One region of the Cupriavidus mimosae genome, then DNA from elsewhere that is predicted to be linked to it. Evidence: predicted binding sites of a transcription regulator. Region 1 holds the regulator's gene; the other holds the start of a gene.
What was found. Region 1 encodes sigma-54, which starts transcription at its own class of promoters, with help from an activator protein. Its sites were predicted from a motif close to TGGCANGNAANCTGCTTT; they were not measured.
Positions count from the first base shown of each region.

Region 2: the regulator sigma-54 is predicted to act here: its motif matches at 5,143-5,160, upstream of MKD50_RS13510 (circularly permuted type 2 ATP-grasp protein).

Region 1 is NZ_JALHRY010000005.1:120,410-131,470, reverse strand. It holds gene lptC (LPS export ABC transporter periplasmic protein LptC) at 1-194, shown strand, start outside; gene lptA (lipopolysaccharide transport periplasmic protein LptA) at 315-959, shown strand; gene lptB (LPS export ABC transporter ATP-binding protein) at 968-1,768, shown strand; gene MKD50_RS11250 (RNA polymerase factor sigma-54) at 1,892-3,370, shown strand; gene hpf (ribosome hibernation-promoting factor, HPF/YfiA family) at 3,419-3,769, shown strand; gene MKD50_RS11240 (PTS sugar transporter subunit IIA) at 4,123-4,578, shown strand; gene hprK (HPr(Ser) kinase/phosphatase) at 4,661-5,632, shown strand; gene MKD50_RS11230 (PsiF family protein) at 5,803-6,195, shown strand; gene rapZ (RNase adapter RapZ) at 6,303-7,181, shown strand; gene MKD50_RS11220 (LON peptidase substrate-binding domain-containing protein) at 7,273-7,932, shown strand; gene mutY (A/G-specific adenine glycosylase) at 7,962-9,137, opposite strand; gene MKD50_RS11210 (dynamin family protein) at 9,259-11,061, opposite strand, start outside.
Region 2 is NZ_JALHRY010000006.1:185,364-196,424, forward strand. It holds gene MKD50_RS13490 (alpha/beta fold hydrolase) at 1-626, opposite strand, end outside; gene MKD50_RS13495 (proteasome-type protease) at 637-1,458, opposite strand; gene MKD50_RS13500 (transglutaminase family protein) at 1,573-2,412, opposite strand; gene MKD50_RS13505 (alpha-E domain-containing protein) at 2,459-3,430, opposite strand; gene MKD50_RS13510 (circularly permuted type 2 ATP-grasp protein) at 3,453-4,928, opposite strand; gene MKD50_RS13515 (gluconokinase) at 5,269-5,775, opposite strand; gene edd (phosphogluconate dehydratase) at 5,846-7,732, opposite strand; gene MKD50_RS13525 (MurR/RpiR family transcriptional regulator) at 7,996-8,949, shown strand; gene MKD50_RS13530 (DNA internalization-related competence protein ComEC/Rec2) at 8,972-11,061, opposite strand, start outside.

The DNA of each region.
Region 1 (11,061 bases):
CGAGTTATTTCCAGCTGCTGGTCAATGACGACATCGTCAAGACCGACAAGCCCGTCAAGCTGACGCGCGGCCCGTCGGTCATGACCGCCAACGGACTGATCTTCAACAACGTCACCCGCGAAGTACAATTGCTCGGCAATGTACGCGGCACCATCATCACCGGGCCATCCCCGGGCCGTGCGCCAGGGTCCTGACGCCCGGTCCAGCGCAGTCGCGCCCGCGGTGCCGGCCGGCACGGCTCCGCACCGCGCGCGCCAAAGTCCGCGCAAACCGCTCCACCACGCATCCAGACGCCCTCAAGCAACCCTGCCAACATGACCGCTTCCCTGACGACATCGTCCCGTCGACGCACCGCCCCGGCCCTGCTCGCGCTGGCCCTGGCCTTCGGCCTGCTGGCCCAGCCTGCCGTTGCCGAGCGCGCGGACCGCGACAAGCCGATGGTGCTCGAGGCGGACAACGCCAGCTATGACGACGTCAAGCAGATCTATACGCTGACCGGCAACGTGGTGCTGACCAAGGGCACCATGATCCTGAAGTCCGACGCCGCCGAGCTGCGCACGGATCCCGAGGGCTACCAGTTCGCCGTGGCCACCTCGAAGCCGGGCAGGCAGGCCTATATCCGCCAGAAGCGCGAGGGTGTCGACGAATACATCGACGGCTGGGGCGACCGCATCGAGTACGACGGCAAGCAGGAATTCTCCAAGCTGATCGGCAATGCCCGCATGGCGCGGCTGCAGGGCGCCAAGCTGGTCGACGAGATCCGCGGCGCGGTGCTGACCTACGACAGCCGCAAGGAGCTCTATACCGCGGCGGGCGGCGGCAGCGGCGATGCCGCCGCCGCCAACCCGTCCGGCCGCGTGCGCGCGGTACTGTCGCCGCGCCAGGACCAGAAGTCCGGCACCGCAGGCGGCTCGCCGCTGGACCTGAAGTCGGCGCCCGCGCCCGCCAACAAACCCTGACCGTACCCATGACCGATACCGCCACCATTGCCGACCAGCCTGTCGTCGAAGCCAACTCTGTACTGCCCGGCGGCAGCACGCTGGTCGTGCGCCACCTGAAGAAGCGCTATGGCTCCCGCACGGTGGTCAAGGACGTCTCGCTCGATGTGAAGAGCGGCGAGGTGGTCGGCCTGCTCGGCCCCAACGGCGCGGGCAAAACCACGTCTTTCTACATGATCGTCGGCCTGGTGGCGCTGGACGAAGGCGACATCGTGCTCGACGGCGACCACATCAGTGGCCTGCCGATCCACGAGCGCGCGCGCATGGGGCTGTCGTACCTGCCGCAGGAAGCCTCGGTGTTCCGCAAGCTCAACGTCGAGGAGAACATCCGCGCGGTGCTGGAGTTGCAGCAGGACAAGGGCAAGCCGCTGGCCAAGGCCGAGATCGAGCGCCGCCTCGATGCCCTGCTCGACGACCTGCAGATCGCGCACCTGCGCAACAACCCGGCGCTGTCGCTGTCCGGCGGCGAGCGCCGCCGCGTGGAAATCGCGCGCGCGCTGGCGTCGTCGCCGCGCTTCATTCTGCTCGACGAACCGTTCGCCGGCGTGGACCCGATCGCCGTGGGCGAAATCCAGCGCATCGTCAGCTTCCTGAAGGCGCGCAATATCGGCGTGCTGATCACCGACCACAACGTGCGCGAGACGCTCGGCATCTGCGACCACGCCTACATCATCAGCGAAGGCACGGTGCTGGCAGCTGGCCAGCCCGAAGACATCATCGCCAATGACGCCGTGCGGCGCGTCTATCTGGGCGAGAACTTCCGCATGTGACAAGACGGCTGCCCGGCGCGGGCTGCCATGGCCGCGCGATGCGGAGAGCCAGCGGCGATCACGGCGCATTAGCGATAGCAATTTCCGTTCCAACATCGGAAAGATGCGCATAAAATAGGTCGCATGAAACCGTCGCTACAGCTCCGCCTCTCCCAGCACCTGGCCCTGACCCCGCAGCTGCAACAGTCGATCCGGCTGCTGCAGCTCTCCACGCTGGAATTGCAGCAGGAAGTCGAACAGGCGCTGACGGAAAACCCGCTGCTCGAGCGGGAGAACGACTGGATCGAAAGCCCGCTGCGCGTGGCCGCCGATGGCTCGGTCAACGTACAGAGCGCGCCCGCGCCCGCCCCCGCCGAGCCCCAGGGCAATGGCGATGCGCGCGCCGAGGGCGCTGCCGATGACAACTACAGCGACAACAGCAGCGGCGACGACTACGGCAACAGCGACTGGAGCCTGGATGACTTCGCCCGCCGCCCGCAAGGCGACGAGGACGAAAAGACGCCGATGCAGCTGCGCGATGCCGAGCCCACGCTGCGCGAATACCTGATGGAGCAGCTGACGCCGCTGAAGATCTCGGCGCGCGACAAGGGTCTCGCCATCTTCCTGATCGAATCGCTCGATGACGACGGCTACCTGAGCGCCTCGCTCGAAGAGATCTGCGCGGAGCTGCCCGAAGAGCTGGAGTTCGACCCCGACGAAGTCCACGCCATCCTGACGCTGCTGCAGAGCTTCGATCCGGCCGGCGTGGGCGCGCGCAATGCCGCCGAATGCCTGGCGCTGCAATTGCGCCGCCTGACCCACCCGCAGCGCGAACTGGCGCTGACCATCGTCACCCATCACCTGGAACTGCTGGCGGTACGTGACTACACGCGACTGAAGAAGGCCCTGCAGGTCGATGAAGTCGCGCTCAAGGCCGCGCATGACCTGATCCGCTCGCTCGCACCCTACCCGGGCCACGCGTACAGCCGTCCCGAGGCCGATTTCGTCGTGCCCGACGTGTTCGTGCGCAAGAGCGGCGGCGGCTGGACCGCGCAGCTCAATCCGGATGTGATGCCGAGGCTGCGCATCAACGATATGTATGCCCAGATCCTGCGCGGCGCCAAGGGCGAAACCGGCACGGCGGGACTGCAGCAGAAGCTGCAGGAGGCACGCTGGCTGATCAAGAATATCCAGCAAAGGTTCGACACGATCCTGCGTGTCTCGCAGGCCATTGTCGAGCGTCAAAAGAACTTTTTCACCCACGGTGAAATCGCCATGCGCCCCTTGGTTTTGCGGGAGATTGCCGATACACTGGGTTTACACGAGTCAACCATCTCCCGGGTGACGACCAATAAATATATGGCTACGCCGATGGGTACTTTCGAACTGAAGTACTTCTTCGGTAGCCACGTGTCCACCGAAACCGGTGGCGCGGCTTCATCAACGGCCATCCGCGCCTTGATCAAGCAACTGATAGGAGCCGAAGACCCGAGGAATCCCCTTTCCGACAGTCGCATCGCCGAACTGCTGGGCGAACAGGGCTTCGTTGTCGCACGCCGCACCGTCGCCAAGTATCGTGAAGCCTTGAAAATCCCCGCAGTCAATCTCCGCAAGTCTTTGTAGCCGAGCCCACCGCCTGCCTGGTGAGGCTCTTTCAGAAGGAGAAGCGCTATGAACTTCAAGATCAGTGGACACCACCTGGACATCACGCCCCCTCTGCGTGAGTACGTGGAAACGAAGCTGGAGCGAATCGTCAGGCATTTCGATCAAGTCATTGGCGTTAGCGTGCTGCTCTCTGTCGACAATCACAAGGAAAAGGACCGGCGTCAGTACGCGGAAATCAATCTGCATCTAAAGGGCAAGGACATCTTTGTCGAGGCGCATCACGAAGACCTGTATGCGGCGATCGACGCACTCGTCGACAAGCTGGACCGTCAGGTGATTCGCTACAAGGATCGCGTGCAAGGCCACGACCGCGAAGCGGTCAAGTACCAGATGGCCGCAGCGCAAATGCAGCAATAAACCCGTGCCCGGCAGCCCCGCAGAGGGCTGCTGAACCAGGATTCCACAGGCAAGCCGCGCCCCGAAGCGCGGCTTTTTTGCGCCCTTGCGCCGTGACGGGTGTGTGGCAGCGGAGCAAAGCCCTGCCACGCATGAAGGTCCGAAATGTTCGCAAGCGCAGCGCCAAGGTGTATGCTGCGCCATACAAAGAGAGAGAAATCGTGGCTGCGCCTGCTCGCGCTGCACCGCACAATGCAAGGGTAGCCGCTGCTCTATAATGGGCCGGACGTCTTCCCCGCGCCGGCAGCGGTCGGGGAGCCAGCCGCTGCCCGGCGGAACGATCCGCCCGCTAACTGACATCCTGCGCATCGCCCATGAATCGTTTGGCCAAATTGCTGCCACCCGGCAACATTACCCTCGACGTCAGCGTCACCAGCAAGAAGCGTGTGTTCGAGCAGGCCGGGCTCCTCTTCGAGAACAACCATGGCGTGGCGCGCGCCATCGTTACCGACAACCTGTTCGCACGCGAGTCGCTGGGCTCGACCGGACTGGGCGCCGGCGTGGCGATTCCGCACGGGCGCATCAAGGGCCTGAAGCAGCCGCTGGCCGCGTTCATGCGACTGGCCGAGCCGATCCCGTTCGAATCGCCGGACGGCAAGCCGGTGTCGCTGCTGATCTTCCTGCTGGTGCCGGAACAGGCCACGCAGCAGCACCTGGAAATTTTGTCCGAGATCGCGCAACTGCTGTCGGATCGCGACATGCGCGAGGGCTTGGCGACGCTGCCCACGCCCGATGCCGTGCACGAACTGCTGATCGCATGGCATCCCTGATCCACTGATTCCCCCGGAGCGGGCCGGCACCAGACCGGGCAAGCGCCACGCGCTTCGAACACCGCCTTACCAGCCATACCGCATGGAACTCACCGGCGTCACCTCCCAGTCCATCTTCGACGACAACGCAGCCGACCTCAAACTCTCGTGGATCGCCGGCCTGGAGGGCGCGGACCGCGCCTTTGACGTTGAATTCGCCCGCGAAGCGACCTCCGCCGCAGACCTGGTGGGCCACCTCAACCTGATCCACCCGAACCGGATCCAGGTCCTCGGCAAGCCCGAAATCACGTATTACCAGCGGCTCGACGACGAGACCCGCAAGCGCCAGATGGGCGAGCTGATCCTGCTGGAGCCGCCGTTCCTGGTGATTGCCGACGGCATGGAGCCGCCGCCGGACCTTGAACTGCGCTGCACGCGCTCGTCGACGCCGCTGTTCACCACGCCGGTGTCGTCCGCCGCGGTGATCGACCATCTGCGCCTGTACCTGTCGCGCATCTCCGCGCCGCGCGTGACCATGCACGGCGTGTTTCTCGACATCCTGGGCATGGGCGTGCTGATCATGGGCGAATCGGGCCTGGGCAAGAGCGAACTGGGCCTGGAACTGATTTCGCGTGGCCACGGGCTGGTGGCCGACGACGCCGTCGATTTCGTCCGGCTGGGGCCGGATTTCATCGAAGGCCGCTGCCCGCCGCTGCTGCAGAATCTGCTTGAAGTACGCGGCCTGGGGCTGCTCGACATCAAGACCATCTTCGGCGAGACCGCAGTACGGCGGAAGATGAAGATCAAGCTGGTGGTGCAGCTGGTGCGGCGCAACGATGGCGAATTCGAGCGGCTGCCGCTGGATTCGCAGTACCTGGACGTGCTCGGGCTTCCCATCCACATGGTCAAGATCCAGGTGGCGGCCGGCCGCAACCTGGCCGTGCTGGTCGAGGCCGCCGTGCGCAATACCATCCTGCGCCTGCGCGGCATCGACACGCTGCGCGACTTCATGGACCGCCAGCGCGCCGCGATGCAGGCCGATGCCGTCTCGCGCGGGCAGGGCCGGCTGCTGTAAGCCCCGGTCCGCCGCGGTTTTCAATTGCTTACAACGGCGTGACAACCGCTCGTCAACGCTTCTCAGGCATGCTCCGTTTTGTGCTGCAATGGGCATCACGCCCGTTACGGACGCTGCAACGCCGAACCGGCGCGCGGCGACAAGGTAGTCCACCCCCGAGGAGAGCAAGCATGAAGACCCTGATTGCAGTGTGCGCGCTGGTCACCCCCCTGTTCGCAGCCAGCGCCTTTGCGCAGACCGCCACGCCGGCCACTCCTGCTACGCCGGCCAAGCCGTCGGCCACGGCCCCGGCAACGCCTGCCGTGCCGGCCACGCCTGCTACCCCCGCCAATCCGGACAAGCCCGCGGCCAACACCCAGCAGGACAAGATGAAGTCCTGCAACGCGCAGGCCTCCGGCAAGAAAGGCGACGAACGCAAGGCATTCATGAAGGAATGCCTGTCGAAGTCCGGCGCGCCCAAGAGCCAGCAGGACAAGATGGCTTCCTGCAGCAAGTCCGGCAAGGGCAAGAAGGGCGACGAATACAAGGCCCACATGAAGGAATGCCTGTCAAAGGCAGCCTGAGCGCCCTTGCTCGCGAACCAGCATGGCGAACCGGAAGGTTCGCCATTTTGCTGGTGTCAACACGCTGTCATGACGCAGCCGGCACCTGATGCTATGCTTCAGTTGCTATGCGCATCATCCTCATCACCGGCATATCCGGTTCCGGCAAGTCCGTCGCACTGAACGTCCTCGAAGATGCAGGCTATTACTGCGTGGACAACCTGCCGGCGCAGTTCATCCCTGAACTGACCCGCTACCTAGACAGCCAGGGCTACACGCACCTGGGCGTGGCTACCGACATCCGCAGCCGCGAGTCGCTCGACCAGCTGCCCGACACCGTGCGCGCACTGGCCGCCGAGCACCAGGTCGAGGTGATTTTCCTGACCGCCAGCACCGACGCCCTGGTGCAGCGCTACTCCGAGACGCGGCGCCGCCATCCGCTGTCGGCACGGACCGACGGCGTGGCCGGTGGCGGCGGCGCCTTCAACGACACGGCGCTGATGGAAGCGATCGAGATGGAGCGCGCGCTGCTGAGCCCGCTAGCCGAGGCCGCGCACCGGATCGACACCAGCAATGTGCGCACCAATACCCTGCGCAGCTGGATCAAGGAGCTGATCCGCGACGACAGCCAGCGCCTGACGCTGCTGTTCGAGTCGTTCGGTTTCAAGCACGGCGTGCCCAGCGATGCCGATATGGTGTTCGACGTGCGCTCGCTGCCCAACCCGTACTACGATCTGGCGCTGCGGCCGCTGACCGGCCGCGACACGCCGGTAATCGACTTCCTGCAGGCGCAGCCGATGGTGCTGGCGATGGCCGAGGATATCCGCGCCTACGTGGAAAAGTGGCTGCCAAGCTTCATTGCAGACAACCGCAGCTACCTGACCGTGGCGATCGGCTGCACCGGCGGCCAGCATCGCTCGGTCTATATTGCCGAAAGGCTTGCCAACTATTTCCGGGCACATGGTAATGTGCTGGTCAGACACCGAGAGCTCGCACCGGCGGGCTGACGCACGCGGCATGGCACCCCGGGCTGCATGGGGCTTCTGAGCGCGGCGTCGGCCTGGCGGCCCAATGCTGCGCGACCCAAGCCTGCACCGCATGTCCTCGACCGATCTCTACCGTCCCACAGGATCCGAAGACCCGCCACGGACGCTCGACAACCTGCCGCTGTTCCCGTTGCACACGGTGCTATTTCCCGGTGGACGGCTGCCTTTGCGCGTGTTCGAGGCGCGCTACGTCGACATGGTGCGCAACTGCCTGCGCGACAGCACGCCGTTCGGCGTGTGCCTGATCGCCAGCGGCGAGGAGGTGGCCCGGCCCAATCAGCCCACCGTGCCCGAACTGGTCGGCTGCCTGGCGGAAATCGTCGACTGCAATATGGAGCAGCTGGGCGTGCTGCTGATCCGCGCGCGCGGCCGCGAGCGCTTCCATATCATCAGCCACGAAACCCGCGACGACGGCCTGCTGGTGGCGCGCGCCGAGGTACTCCCTCCCGACATCATCGACTGCAAACTGGAATTGCTGGGCGAATGCCTGGATGCGCTGCGCCGCATCGTCACGCGCTTGCACGCCGAGCAGCCCGACCGCATGCCGTTTGACGAGCCCTACCTGTGGGACGACCCAAGCTGGGTGGCCAACCGGCTGTGCGAACTGCTGCCGGTGCCGCTGAAGGCCAAGCAGATGCTGATGGCCTTGCCCGACGCGGGCATGCGCATCGAGATCGTGCACCGCTACATGCGGCAGAACCACATGCTTTAGGCGGCCGTTCGCCCCGCCCTGCCCCGGCTTCAGAACAAGCCCATCCGGGCCTGGTCCTCCAGCAGCCTGCGCACCGGCGCGGGCGTGCCCAGCGCATCGAGATCGTCGAGCGAAAGCCAGCGCTGCCCGGCCGGCGCCACGCTGTCCTGCCCCAGCAGGTTCGCATCCACACCGAGGTCGACCCGGATGGCGCGGATAAGCAGGCGGAAGTGAGTGAATACATGGGTCAGCTCGCCGGCCAGCATCGCGCGCGCGGGGGTGCCGAAAGCGCGCGCGTAGTCGAGCGCGCTGGCCTCGGCGGCTTCCGCGTCGAAGGGGACGGTGTCGACCGGCATCTCTGGCAGGCTCCACAGGCCGCCCCAGATGCCGCTGTCCGGACGCAGGCGCAGCAGCACTTCACGCTCGCGCCGCAGCAGCAGCATCACCGTGCTGCGCTCGGGGATCGCCGCGCGCGGCTTGGGCGCGGGCAGCACGGCGGTCAGGCCGTCGCGGCGCGCGACGCAATCGGCGGACAGCGGGCAGGCGGTGGCATCGGCCAGGCAGGCGGGCTTGCCGCGCGAGCACACCGTGGCGCCCAGGTCCATCAGCCCCTGCGTATAGGCCACCATGTCGTCGGCCTGGCGCGGGCCGGGTGCAGGCAAGGCCAGCTCGGCCAGCTGCCACAAGCGCGTTTCCACCGCGCGCTCGCCGGGATGCCCATGGATGCCGAAACAGCGCGCGAACACGCGCTTGACGTTGCCGTCCAGGATCGGCGAACGCACGCCCGCGCTGAACGCGGCAATGGCCGCCGCGGTGGAGCGGCCGATGCCGGGCAACGTGACCAGCACCGCGGGGTCCGTGGGGAAGCGCCCGCCATGCTCGCCGACCACTTGCATGGCGCAGCGGTGCAGGTTGCGCGCGCGCGAGTAATAGCCCAGCCCGGCCCACAGCGCCATCACCTGGTCGGCAGGCGCCGCCGCCAGGTCCTGCACCGTGGGCAGCTGCGCCACGAAGCGCTGGAAATAATCGATCACCGCGCTGACCTGAGTCTGCTGCAGCATGATCTCGGACAGCCAGATTCGGTACGGATCGCGGGTGTTCTGCCACGGCAGGTCGTGCCGGCCGTGCCGGCGCTGCCAGTCGACCACGCGCGCGCCGAAGTCGGGCGGCACACGCAGGGTATCGGGCAGGGCGGGGACGGCGCGGGGGGCTGGTTTGCGGGGCATGGGCGTGGCAACGGCGCGGCGCGCGGACAGGGAGCGTCGGCGCGCCAAAGAAAAAGGCGCCGCAAGGCGCGGCGCCACATGATATACCGGCCGGCGAAGCCGACCAGAAAGGCCGGCCAGGCTACGCTACCGCAAGGCTGGCACTGTCCGCATCCGCCGCCGGCCGCATCAGCCGCTCGGCAAACCCTTCGATCCGTCCGCTGCGTTCGTCCAGCCCGTTCAGCACTTCCTCCAGCTGGGCAATGCGGCTTTCCAGCGTGTCGGTGGCCTCATGGATGCGCTCGATCGAATCGACACGCCGGCGCAGCTGCTTCTGGTGCTCGCGCACCTGCGCTTCCAGCGGCGTCATCACCGACTTGAGCCAGACCTCGATATCGCGGTTGAGGCCGCGGAAATTCTCCAGTACGCGGCTGGCCATGGTGTTGAACGCGCTTTGCACCAGCTGCGGGCGCGAGCGCGTCAGCATGCTGATCGTGCCGAAATGCGCCTGCACCAGCCGCAGGGTCTCCTGCAGCTCGGCCAGGTAGCGTTCGGCGGTGAACTGCATCGGCGCGGGCAGCGTAAAGCCGTGCTCGGCATTGAAGCGCCGGTACATGCTTTCGATCAGCTGGTGCAGCTGGCCGATCTTGTTGTCGGCATCGCTCACCAGCCCGCTCAGCTGCGCGAACAATGCCTCCATGTCCTCGCGCAGGCCGCGCGAAAAGAAACGCTCCTTCATCTGTTCGCGCGCGCTGCGCATGGTGCGGCGCACGTCGCGCAATTGCAGGCTCTTGATGATGTCGGCGCTGTGGCGGCCGAAGACCAGGCGCAGCGCCTGGAACTTGCCGATGCTCTGCTCGAACTCGTCCTTCTCGCCCTGCACCCGCATCAGCATGTGCTTGACCATCGCATGGTTCTTGCCGCGCAGGCCGCGCAGCTCGAACAACTGCTCGACGATATCGCGGCGGCGGCTCTGCAGCAGTTGCTGCGCGGCGCGCGCCATGTCCTGCACCAGCCGGTGGACCTGGTCCGAGACGATCTCGCGCCGGCGCGGGATCAGCTGGTCCGACAGCACGTGTTCGAATTCCGGCAGGCCGCTGCGCGCCAGCAGGGTGTCGTCGTGCGTGACCTTGGCCACCAGCCCCTTCTGCGCCGACACCGGATACACGCGCGACTGCTCGATGCCCAGCACCTGCGCGGTGGTCGACACCTGCCGCGCGATTTCCTGGGCGATTTCGCCGGGCTGGCGCAGCGGATCCCACAGCCCGTCGATCTTGTTGAGCACCGCCAGGCAACCGCGCCGGTGCCCGGCGCCGACATGGCTGCGCCACAGTTCGAGGTCGCTCTTGGTCACGCCCGCGTCGGCGGCCAGTACGAACACCACCACGTGCGCATCCGGGATCAGCCGCAGCGTCAGCTCGGGCTCGGTGCCGATCGCGTTCAGGCCGGGGGTGTCGAGGATCACCAGGCCCTGGCGCAGCAGCGGATGCGGGAAATTGATGACGGCGTGACGCCAGCGCGAGATCTCGACCATGCCCTCGGCATCGACCGCATAGGCGGCATCGGGGTCGTTCTCGTGGTACAGCCCCAGCGCCTCGGCCTGCTCGGGCGGCACGCGCATGGTCTGCACCACGTGCTGGAACGCCTCCAGCATGCCCTCGGGCGACGACGGGTCCAGCGGCACCGAATGCCAGTGCGACGCCGAGGTGCCAGCCTCGATGAAGTCGGCCGTCGAGGCGTCCTGCAGGCGCGTTTCGATCGGCAGCAGGCGGATGCTGGGCGGCTCGGCCTCGTCGTAGCGCAGCTCGGTCGGGCACATGGTGGTGCGCCCCGCCGACGACGGCAGGATGCGGCGCCCGTAGTCGGCAAAGAAGATGGCGTTGATCAGCTCGCTCTTGCCGCGCGAGAACTCGGCGATGAAGGCGACCTTGAGGCGGTCGCTGCG
Region 2 (11,061 bases), on a different contig from region 1:
CCGACCGGCACCGGCGCGCCGCGCGCGACCTTGCGCCCGAGGCTGGTCGGCAGCGTGCGGTAAATCCAGTATTCGACCTCGCGGTCGAAGCGCAGCCGGCGCTCGCTGTCCTTGCCGGTAGGCTCGGTGCCGTGGATGGCATAGTCGCGCAGCACTTCCTGGTCCCACACGGCGAAATTGGGCTTGGCGCGGAAGTGTTCCCACACCGCCTCGGCGTCCGGCCAATGCGTGCGCCGGTTCCTGGTCACCGCCGCCGGGCCGGGCTTCTCATCGATGCCCAGCATCTGGGCGGTCTTCAGCAGGGAAGCGCGCCAGCCGGCGATGATCGGCGAGTCCAGCATGACCACGCCGCGCACCCGCTCCGGGCGGCGCAGCGCCGCCATCAGCGACAGGAAGCCGCCCAGCGAATGACCCACCAGCCACACCGGCTGGCGGTACTGGCGGTCGATGTCGCCCAGCAACTCTTCCACCAGGTGCGGCCAGCCGCGGGTCACCGGGAATTCCGGCTTGTGTCCGTAGCGGTCCACGGCGCGGAACTCGAACTCGCCGTCGAGTTCGCCGAACAGCTTGCGGTAGGTCGTCACCGGGAAGCCGTTGGCGTGGGAAAAATGGATGATGTCGCGCATGTCTGCCGCCTCAGTCCGGCTTGCGCGGATGGACGCGCCGGGCCCGCACCGGCTGGGCCCAGCGGTCGGCCTCGCCGGAGCGCGCCAGCGAGAATTCCGCGGGCGCGGCCGGATCCCATTCCGGGTTATGGATCTCGCTGAAGACCTGGCGCAGGCGATGGCCCCAGGTGTCGCGGATCATGCGGAAATAGGCGTTGCGCTCGTCGATATTGACAAAGCGGGTCACCTGCAGCGAATCGGCTTCATAGACCAGCAGGTCCAGCGGCAAGCCCACCGAGATATTCGACTTCAGCGTCGAATCCATCGATATCAGCGCGCACTTGGCCCCTTCCGCCAGCGGCAGCGACGGATGCACGACGCGGTCGACGATGGGCTTGCCGTACTTGGCCTCGCCAATCTGGAAGTAGCAGTTCTCGGGCGTGGCTTCGACGAAATTGCCGGCCGCATAGATGTTGAACAGCCGCACCCGCTCGCCGCGCACCTGGCCGCCGAAGACCAGGCTGACATTGAACTCGATGCCGGCGTCGCGCAGCGCGTGGGCGTCGCGCCGGTGCACCTGGCGCACCGCCTCGCCGACGATCGAGGCCGCCTCGAACATGTCGCGCGCGGTCCACAACGAACGCTTCTCGTCATGGTCCTCGATCAGGATCTGGCGCACCGACTGGCTGATGGCCAGGTTGCCGGCGGTCATCAGCACCATCACCCGGTCGCCGGGCTCCTCGAACACCGTCATCTTGCGCGCGGTGGAAATGGCGTCTACCCCGGCATTGGTGCGGGAGTCGGACAGGAATACCAGGCCGGCATCCAGCCGCATGGCTACACAATACGTCATGGTTTGTCTTGGTGTTCTTGGTGGCGGCCGGCATGGGCCGGCAGTGGCCTGCATCACTCTGGATTCTAGCGCCCATGCACCGGCACCGCGCCGCGTCTGGAAGCAAGCACCTAATCAGGTCGAAAGTGGCGTGATGGTTACATTGACTTCCAGCGTCTCGCCGGCGCCGCCTTCCAGGATGCCCCGCACTGGTGCCGCCGACGCGTAATCGCGCCCCACCGCCAGCCGGATATGGCGCTCGTCGGTCAGGCAGCCGTGCGTGATGTCGATGCTGCACCAGATTTCGCCGGCCGGGTCCAGGCACACGTCGGCCCAGGCATGACTGGCCAGTTCGGTGGCGGCCGGGTCGTAGAAATATCCGCTGACATAGCGCGCCGGAATGCCCAGCGCCCGGCACGCCGCCACCATCACCTGCGCCTGGTCCTGGCACACCCCGCTGCCCAGCGCGAAAGCCTCCGCCGCCGAAGTGCCGACATCGGTGGTGTTGGGCTTGTAGCGCACGCGCTCGCCGATGCCGCGCGCCAGCGCCAGCAGCGCATCGATGTCGTGCCCCGCCGCCAGGAACGGCGCGGCAAAGGCACGCATCGGCGCCGGCGCCGTGGTCAGCGGCGTGCTGCCGAGGAAATACAGCGGCGACACCCGCGCCTCGCCATCCGGCGGCGCATCGCAAAACGCGTGATGCCCGTCGCGATCCAGGTCTCCATGCGGCGGCAGCACTTCGACCTCGCCGCTGGCTTCGATGGCGATGGTGGTGGCGGGCCCGGCCACCGTGAAGTTGTGCACGATGTTGCCGAAGCCATCGCGCGCCGCCGACGGGTTGCCCGGCGTCGATAGCTGCCAGTAGTCAACGGTCTGCAGCGGACCCGAGCGCGGCTGCAGACGCACTTCGTGCACGCTGCGCCGCACCGGTTCGGTGTAGCGGTAGACGGTATGGTGGTGGATCTTGTATTTCACGGTATCAGGGCGCGGCGGCGGTACGGGGGACTGCCGGCGGCCCGGCTCAGGCCGCCTGCAGCGGCACCAGGAAGTCCCGGCTGATGCCGTTGCCAAGGTCGCCGATGCGCTCCAGGAAGCTGGTCAGGTACGCATGCAGGCCGACGGCAAAGATATCGTCGATGCGCGCGTACTTCAGGTCGGCGTGGAGTTTACCAGCCTGGCGCTCGGTTTCCGCCGAATGCTGGTTGCGCACCGTATGCAGTATCGCCACCACCTCGTCCATGCTCGATACCAGCGAACGCGGCATGTCCGGGCGCAGGATCAGCAGTTCGGCCACGCGCTGCGGCGTGATGACCGCGCGGTAGACCTTGCGGTAGACCTCGAAGCCCGACACCGAGCGCAGGATCGCCGCCCAATGGTAGAAATCGTTGTGGGCGCCCTGGTCGGGCTTGGCCTCGGGCTCCTCGCCCTCCCGGCCGTTAGACGCCTGGAACTTGACGTCGAGGATCCGCGCGGTATTGTCGGCCCGCTCCAGGAAGGTGCCCAAGCGCATGAAATGAAAGGCATCGTCCTTGAGCATGGTGCCGAACTGCACGCCGCGCGCCAGGTGCGAGCGGAACTTGACCCATTCGAAGAAGCGCGCCGGGTCTTCCTTCAGCACGCCATCGGCAATCAGGCGCTGCACCTCCAGCCAGGTGGTGTTGACGGTTTCCCAGACCTCGGTGGTAAGCGAGCCGCGCACCGCGCGCGCGTTCTCGCGCGCCGCGCGCAGGCAGCTCATGATCGACGAGGCATTGGTCATGTCGCGTACCATGAAGTCGATCACGTCGTCGCGCGACAGCAGGCCGTATTTGTGGTCGAAGACGTCGGTCAGCTCCGAGATGTCGAGCATGGCCCACCAGCCCTGCTCGGCCACTTCGGCCGATTGCGGCAGCAGCGAGGTCTGGTAGTTGACGTCGAGCATGCGCGCGGTGTTCTCCGCGCGCTCGGTGTAGCGGGCCATCCAGAACAGGTGGTCGGCGGTGCGGCTCAGCATGCGGGCTCTCCCGAATCGGCGTTCATCGTTCCAGCACCCAGGTGTCCTTGGTGCCGCCACCCTGCGAGGAATTCACCACCAGCGAGCCCTCGCGCAGCGCCACGCGCGTCAACCCGCCCGGTACCATGCGCACCTCCTTGCCCGACAGCACGAACGGGCGCAGGTCGATATGGCGCGGCGCGATGCCGGCCTCGACATAGGTCGGGCAGGTCGACAGCGCCAGCGTAGGCTGCGCGATGTACTGCTCCGGCCTGGAGCGGACCACCTCGCGGAAGGCCTCGATCTCGGCGCGCGTCGCCGCCGGGCCGACCAACATGCCGTAGCCGCCGGCTCCGTGGGTTTCCTTGACCACCAGTTCGGCCATATGGTCAAGCACGTACTGCAGATCCTCGGCGCGCCGACACATGTAGGTCGGCACGTTGCTCAGGATGGCCTCCTCGCCCAGGTAGAAGCGGATCATGTCCGGCACATAAGGATAGATCGACTTGTCGTCGGCCACGCCGGTGCCGATCGCATTGCAGATGGTCACGTTGCCGGCGCGGTAGACCGACAGCAGCCCCGCGGCGCCGAGCGCGGAATCGGGGCGGAACGCAAGCGGGTCGAGGAAATCATCGTCGACGCGCCGGTAGATCACGTCGATGCGCTGCGGGCCCTGCGTGGTGCGCATGAACAGGTGGTTGTCCTCGACGAAGAGATCGCTGCCTTCGACCAGCTCCACCCCCATCTGCTGCGCCAGGAAGGCGTGCTCGAAGTACGCCGAGTTGTACATGCCCGGCGTCAGCACCACCACGGTGGGATCGGCGATCGCCTGCGGCGAGACCCCGCGCAGCATGTCGAGCAGCAGGTCGGGATAGTGCGCCACCGGTGCCACGCGGTTGCGCGCGAACAGGTCCGGGAACAAGCGCATCATCATCTTGCGGTTCTCGAGCATGTACGACACGCCCGACGGCACGCGCAGGTTGTCTTCGAGCACGTAGAACTCGCCCTCGCCGGCACGCACCACATCGATGCCGGCGACATGCGCATAGACGTCGTGCGGCACGCTGACGCCCAGCATCTCGGGCCGGTACTGGGCGTTGTTGTAGATCTGGTCGGGCGGGATCACGCCGGCGCGGATGATGTCCTGGCCGTGGTAGATGTCGTGGATGAAGCGGTTCAGCGCGGCCACGCGCTGGCGCAGGCCCTTTTCCAGCAGCGCCCATTCGCTCGCCGGGAAAATGCGCGGAACCACGTCGAACGGAATGGTGCGCTCGGTACCGCTGTTGGCTTCGTCCTTGTCGCCGTAGACGGCGAAGGTGATGCCCACGCGCCGGAACACCAGGTCGGCCTCGGCGCGCTTGTTGGCCATGGTGCTTTCGGTCTGGCGCGCCAGCCATTCGGCGAAATGCCGGTAGTGCGGGCGGACCGCCCCCTCGGGCAAGGTCTGTCCCGCGTGGATCAGCGCCGGCGCACTGTCGTCGCGCCAGTCCAGCATCTCGTCGAAATACCGCGCCGCCATGATGGCCGCTCCTCCATGTCGCGGGCGCCGCTGCCGGCCGCCCTGGTTGCCCTGGCTGTCCTGCCCTGCCGCGCGGCCGCGCCGGTTGGCGCAAGCCGCGGTGATGCCGTCGAGTCACTGGCCCTTCCAGCATAACCGTGCCGGCGAAAGCCGCAAGGCGGCCGGCGGGCCGCCCGTGCCACCGCAGCCGCGCCGCACAGACACCGAAGCGAAGCTAGCAAGATGCCTGCCAGCGCACGCAAAAAAACGGCCGCCGGTGAGGCCGGCGGCCGTGGTTGCGATCCATGGAAAATCAGGAAGTCCGCCGGGGACCATGCCCCTGCGCGCAGGCGGCAGCGCTTCAGCGCGCCGCGCTGGCGCCCTGCCGCCCGGTGGCGCGCAGGATGGTGTCGACCAGCGCCTCCGGTGGCTGGCGGATGTCGAGGGCCAGCGCGTCGCCGGGCTCTTCCAGCGTATCGAACTGGCTTTGCAGCAGCTCCGGATTGAAGAAATGCTCGGTGCGCGCGGACAGGCGCTGGCCGATCAGCGCGGCATCCCCCTTCATGAACACGAAGGTCACGCCGCCATCGGGCGGGGTCAGCCGGTCGCGGTAAGCCTGGCGCAACGCCGAGCAGGTGAACACATGAGTGCGGCCTTCGGCCCGGGCGGTGTCGATGGCCGCGCGCATCGCCGCCAGCCAGGGCCAGCGGTCATCGTCGGTCAGCGGGATGCCGGCGTGCATCTTGGCCTTGTTGGCGTCGCTGTGAAAGTCGTCGGCGTCATGGAAGCCGCAGCCCAGCCGCTGCGCCAGCAACTGGCCGACCGTGGTCTTGCCGCTGCCGGAAACGCCCATCAGGATATAGATCATGTCTGCTCCGTCGGTCTTGGTATCGGATGGTGTTGCCATCCTTGTCAGTTGCCTGCCTGTCCTGGTCCGGCTATTGTGCGACGGATCGCAACCCGGCGGTACGGCCGTCGGCGCCGGCGGCGTCCAGTTCGGACAGGTCGAGTGCGCTGCCACCCTCTTCCGCGATCCGTGCGTGGCGCCGGAACAGGCCAAACAGGCCGCGCCCCAGGCTGAATTGCGCGAACGGGTCGGCAGGCGCGCGCGCCGGCGCGCGCACCGCGAATTCGGCCTCGTCACCCAGCCATTGCAGCGTGCCGGCGACAGCGTCGACACGGATGCGGTCACCGTCGCGCACCCGCGCGAGCGCCCCGCCCGCCAGCGCCTCGGGGCCGACGTGGATTACCGCCGGCACCTTGCCCGACGCGCCGGACATGCGCCCGTCGGTCACCAGCGCCACCTTGTGGCCGGCGTCCTGTAGCGCGCCCAGCACCGGGGTAAGCCGGTGCAGTTCCGGCATGCCGTTGGCATTCGGCCCCTGGAAACGCACCACCGCCACCAGGTCGCCGCCCAATTCGCCAGCATCGAACGCCGCCTGCAGCGCCTCCTGCGAATCGAACACCCGCACCGGCGCTTCGACCACGCGGTGCTCGGGCGCCACGGCCGAGACCTTGATCACGCCGCGTCCCAGGTTGCCCTGCATCAGCCGCAGCCCGCCCTCGGCGGAGAACGGCGCGCCCGCAGGCGCCAGCACCTGCGGGTCGCCGCTCGTTGCGGCGCCGTCGCGCCAGCGCAGCACGCCGTCGGTCATCACCGGTTCCTGCGCATAACGGGCCAGGCCCGGGCCGGCCACGGTCTGCACGTCCTCGTGCAGCAGACCGGCCTGCAGCAGCTCGCGGATCACGAAGCCGGCGCCGCCGGCGGCATGGAAATGGTTCACATCGGCCGAGCCATTGGGATAGACCCGCGCCAGCAGCGGCGTGATGCGCGACAGCAGGTCGAAATCGTTCCAGTCGATGACGATGCCGGCGGCGCGCGCCATCGCCACCAGGTGGATGGTGTGGTTGGTCGAGCCGCCGGTGGCCAGCAGGCCGACCATGGCATTGGCGATGGCGCGCTCGTCGACGATGCGCGCCAGCGGCAGGTAGCTGTCGCCGCGCGCGCGCAGCGCAATCGCGCGCTGTGCCGCCGCGGCCGTCAGCGCATCGCGCAGGCCGCTGTCGGGATGGACGAAGGCCGCGCCAGGCAGGTGCAGCCCCATGATTTCCATCAGGAACTGGTTGCTGTTGGCGGTGCCGTAGAAGGTGCAGGTGCCGGCGCCATGGTAGGCCTGGCATTCGGCTTCCAGCAGCGCGTCGCGCCCGACCTGCCCGGTGGCGTAGAGCTGGCGCACGCGCGCCTTCTCCTTGTTGGGCAGCCCGCTGGACATCGGGCCCGCGGGCACGAACACCATCGGCAGGTGGCCGAACTGCAGCGCGCCCATCAGCAGCCCCGGCACGATCTTGTCGCACACCCCCAGCATCAGCGCCGCATCGAAGGTGTTGTGCGACAGCGCCACCGCGGTGCCCATGGCAATCGCATCGCGCGAGAACAGCGACAGCTCCATGCCAGCGTTGCCTTGCGTGATGCCGTCGCACATCGCCGGCACGCCGCCCGCCACCTGCGCCACCGCGCCGACCGCGCGCGCGGCCTCGCGGATCACGGCGGGATAGCGCTCGTAGGGCTGGTGCGCCGACAGCATGTCGTTGTACGCGGTGACGATGCCCAAGTTGGGCGCATGCTCGACGCGCAGCTTCAGCTTGTCGCTGGCCGGCAGCGCGGCAAAGCCGTGCGCCAGGTTGGCGCAGGACATGCCGCGCAGCGGCCCCAGTTCCGCCTGCGCGCGCTCGCAACGGGCAAGGTAGGCGGCACGGCTGGCGCGGCTGCGCGCAACGATGCGGTCGGTAACGGCCTGAAGCTCGGCATGGACGGCAGAAGGCATGGCGATGACGGTCCTTGTGGGAAAAAGGAGGCGGGGCGACGGGCGCCGCAGGGCGCTATCACCTGTAGATTTTCTACAAACCGGGCGCCATTATACCCAGCACCTGCCGCTCGTCGACCCGCCATTGCAGAAAAATCCCCACCACAAGGCCGTAATCAGTACAAACCCGGAGAGCCAGTCAGCCTTCATCTAAGGCAAGATGCGGCGCCAATCAATGTAGAATATCTACATACTCTTCCACACCGATACCGCCGCCTGCCGCCATGCGCGACCGCATCCTTGCCGTCTACGACACCCTCCGTCCCTCAGAACGCCGCCTGGCCGACTATGTAGCCCGCCACGGTGCCACCGTGATCCGGCTGTCGATGCCGGAACTGGCCGAGCGCGCCGGGGTATCGCAACCCACTATCGCGCGCTTCTGCGCGGCGCTGGGCTACGACGGCTTCCGCGAATTCAAGCTGCAGTTTGCGCAGAACGTCGGCGGCGGCACCCCTTTCGTGCACCAGGATGTCGCCGCCGACGACCGCCCGGCGGACATCGCTGGCAAGGTGTTCGACCGCACCATTGCCACGCTGATGAGCGTGCGCAACGCGCTTTCGGCCGACCAGATCGAGCATGGCATCCAGCTGCTCGCCGGCGCGCGCCGCATCGAGTTCTACGGCTGTGGCAACTCCGGCATCGTCGCGCTCGACCTGCAGCACAAGTTCTTCCGCCTGGGCGTGCCGACCGTCGCCTATGCCGACCCGCACGTGTTCAGCATGTCGGCGGCGCTGCTGGCGCCGGGCGACGTGGCCGTACTGGTCTCCAACAGCGGCCGCACCTGGGACATGCTGACCGCCGCCACGCTGGCACGCAGCAGCGGCGCCAGCGTGCTGGCGCTGACCCATAGCGGCTCGCCGCTGGCGCGGCTGGCCGAGGTCTGCGTGTTCTCGGACGTCGAGGAAGACAGCGAGGTCTACACGCCAATGACTTCGCGCATCAGCCACCTGGTGCTGGGCGACGTGCTCGCCGCTGGCGTGGCGCTGGCGCGCGCGGACACCGTCGCGCCGCGCCTGCAGCGCGCCAAGGCGCATCTGCGCGAGCGGCGCATCGCCGGTGCCGAGCCGGCGCCGGCACGCAGCCGGGGCCGCGCCGCGGCGGCCGAGCCGGCCACGCCGTCTACGTCCACCAGGCCCGCACGGCCCGCCGCACGCCCCAGCCGCAGTAAGGCCGGCTGACCGCCCGCGACACCCTCGCGCCCTAGCGCGGCGCCGGCGGCCGCTCCCGCCAGTAGCGCGGCTCCGCCTGCCGGAACGTCGACAGCGTGTAACCCGCGCGTGCCGTGTCCATGGTCACCGCGCCGGTTTCGTCGGTGCGATAGCGCAGGATGCCCGCGCGGCCAAAGCGCTCCCAGACTTCGGCGTTCGGATGGCGATAGCGGTTGCCATAGCCCAGCTGGAACACCGCGGCCGCGGGCCCGACCGTCTCGATCCAGTCCGCGCCGGACGACGTAGCGCTGCCGTGATGCGCCACCACCAGCACGTCGGCGCGCAAGGCTTCGGCCGGCATGCGCCCGATCAACGCACGCTCCTGCGCCAGGCCGATATCGCCGGTCAGCAGCAGGCTGTGCGCGGCAGTGTCCACGCGCAGCACGCAACTGCGCGCGTTGCTGGCGATGGCGGCCTGCTGCGACTGTTCAGGCAACGGGTGCAGCACGGCAAAGCGCACCCCGTCCCACTCCCATTGCTGTCCCGCGGCGCATGGGTTCCATCGGGCCGGACCGGTCCCATCATTCAGCGCGTCCAGCAGCGGGTGGCCGGCTGGCGCACCGGTGCTGCGCGCCGCCACGCCGACCGTTCCTACAATGTCCGCCACGCCGCCGGCATGATCGATGTCTTCATGGCTGACCATCAGGTGGTCGAGCCGCGCCACCCCTTCGGCGCGTAATAGCGGCACCACCACCCGAGCGCCCGCACTGGACCCCGACACATAGCCGGGTCCGGTGTCGTACAGCAGCGCATGCGAGCGCGTGCGCACCAGCACCGCGGTGCCCTGCCCGACGTCGAACATCACTGCGCGGAACTGGCCATCGGCCACCGGCGGGCCGCGCGCCACCAGCATCGGCAGCATCAGCAGTGCGCCATGCCGGCGCAGGCGCGCCGAAGCCACGGGCGCCACCAGCACGGCCACGCCAAGCGCGGCCAGCAGCAGCGCGACTGGCCCCGCGCTGGCGGCCTCCCACAATGCCCCGGGCAGCATGGAGAACCATGCCAGCACGGCCGCCAGCCCCTGCATGGCAAAGTGGGCACCGGCGATGACCGGCACGGCCAGCCACAGCGGCAGCGCGGCACCCAGCAGCGCCAGCGGCGTTACCAGCAGGCTGACCACGGGGATCGCCACCGCATTGGCAAACGGCGACACCACCGAGACCTGGCCGAACAGCAACAGCGTCAGCGGCACCAGCCCGATGGTCACGGCCCACTGGGTGCGCGCGCCCGCGGCAAGCGCGGCCCGCAGCCGTTGCCAGCGCCCTGCGATGGCGGCGTCGCGTCCCGGCCGGGCAGCGAAGAAGATCACCGCGACGGCACCGAAGGACAGCCAGAAACCGGGCAGCATGACCGCCCACGGGTCCAGCAGCAGCGCCACCAGCGCGGCGCAGGCCAGCACCACCGACGCCGGCGGCGCACGTGCCCCCCACACCGCGACCGCCGCGACGCAGAGCATGGCGACGGTGCGCAGCGCCGGGATCTGCATGCCGGCCAGCATGCCGTAGCCCAGCGCGGTGGCCACCGCCACCACCAGCGCGGCTTGCCGGGCCGGCAGCCACAATGGCAGTGGCCGTCGCAGCCAGCGGCCAAAGCCGAACGAGTGGCGCCACAACAGTCCGGTCAGCGACGCCGCCATGCCGGCCACCATGGTGATATGCAGCCCCGAAATGGCGACCAGGTGGCTCACGCCGGTGCGCCGGAACAATTGCCAGTCGTCCGCCTCGATGCCGCGCTGGTCGCCGATCACCAGCGCGACCAGCACCGCGCCGTAACGTGCCCCGGCCGGCAGCGCGGCGCGCAGGTGGTCGCGCACGGCCGCACGCCAGGCCTCGATGCGCCAGGCCAGCCGCTCCGAGGCGGCATCCTGCGGCGGACCGTGGGCGCGGCGCACGTAGCCGGTGGCGCCATAGCCTTGCGCTAGCAGCCAGTAGGCGTAATCGAAGCCAAACGGATTGGCGAGCCCGCGCGGGCGGCGCAGGCGCAGGGTCAGCGTAAAGCGTTGTCCCGGACTTAACTCGAGCGGCGCGTCGCGCCAGTTGAGGATGACCTGGCGCGGCAGCGGCTGGTCCGGCCCCGCCGACT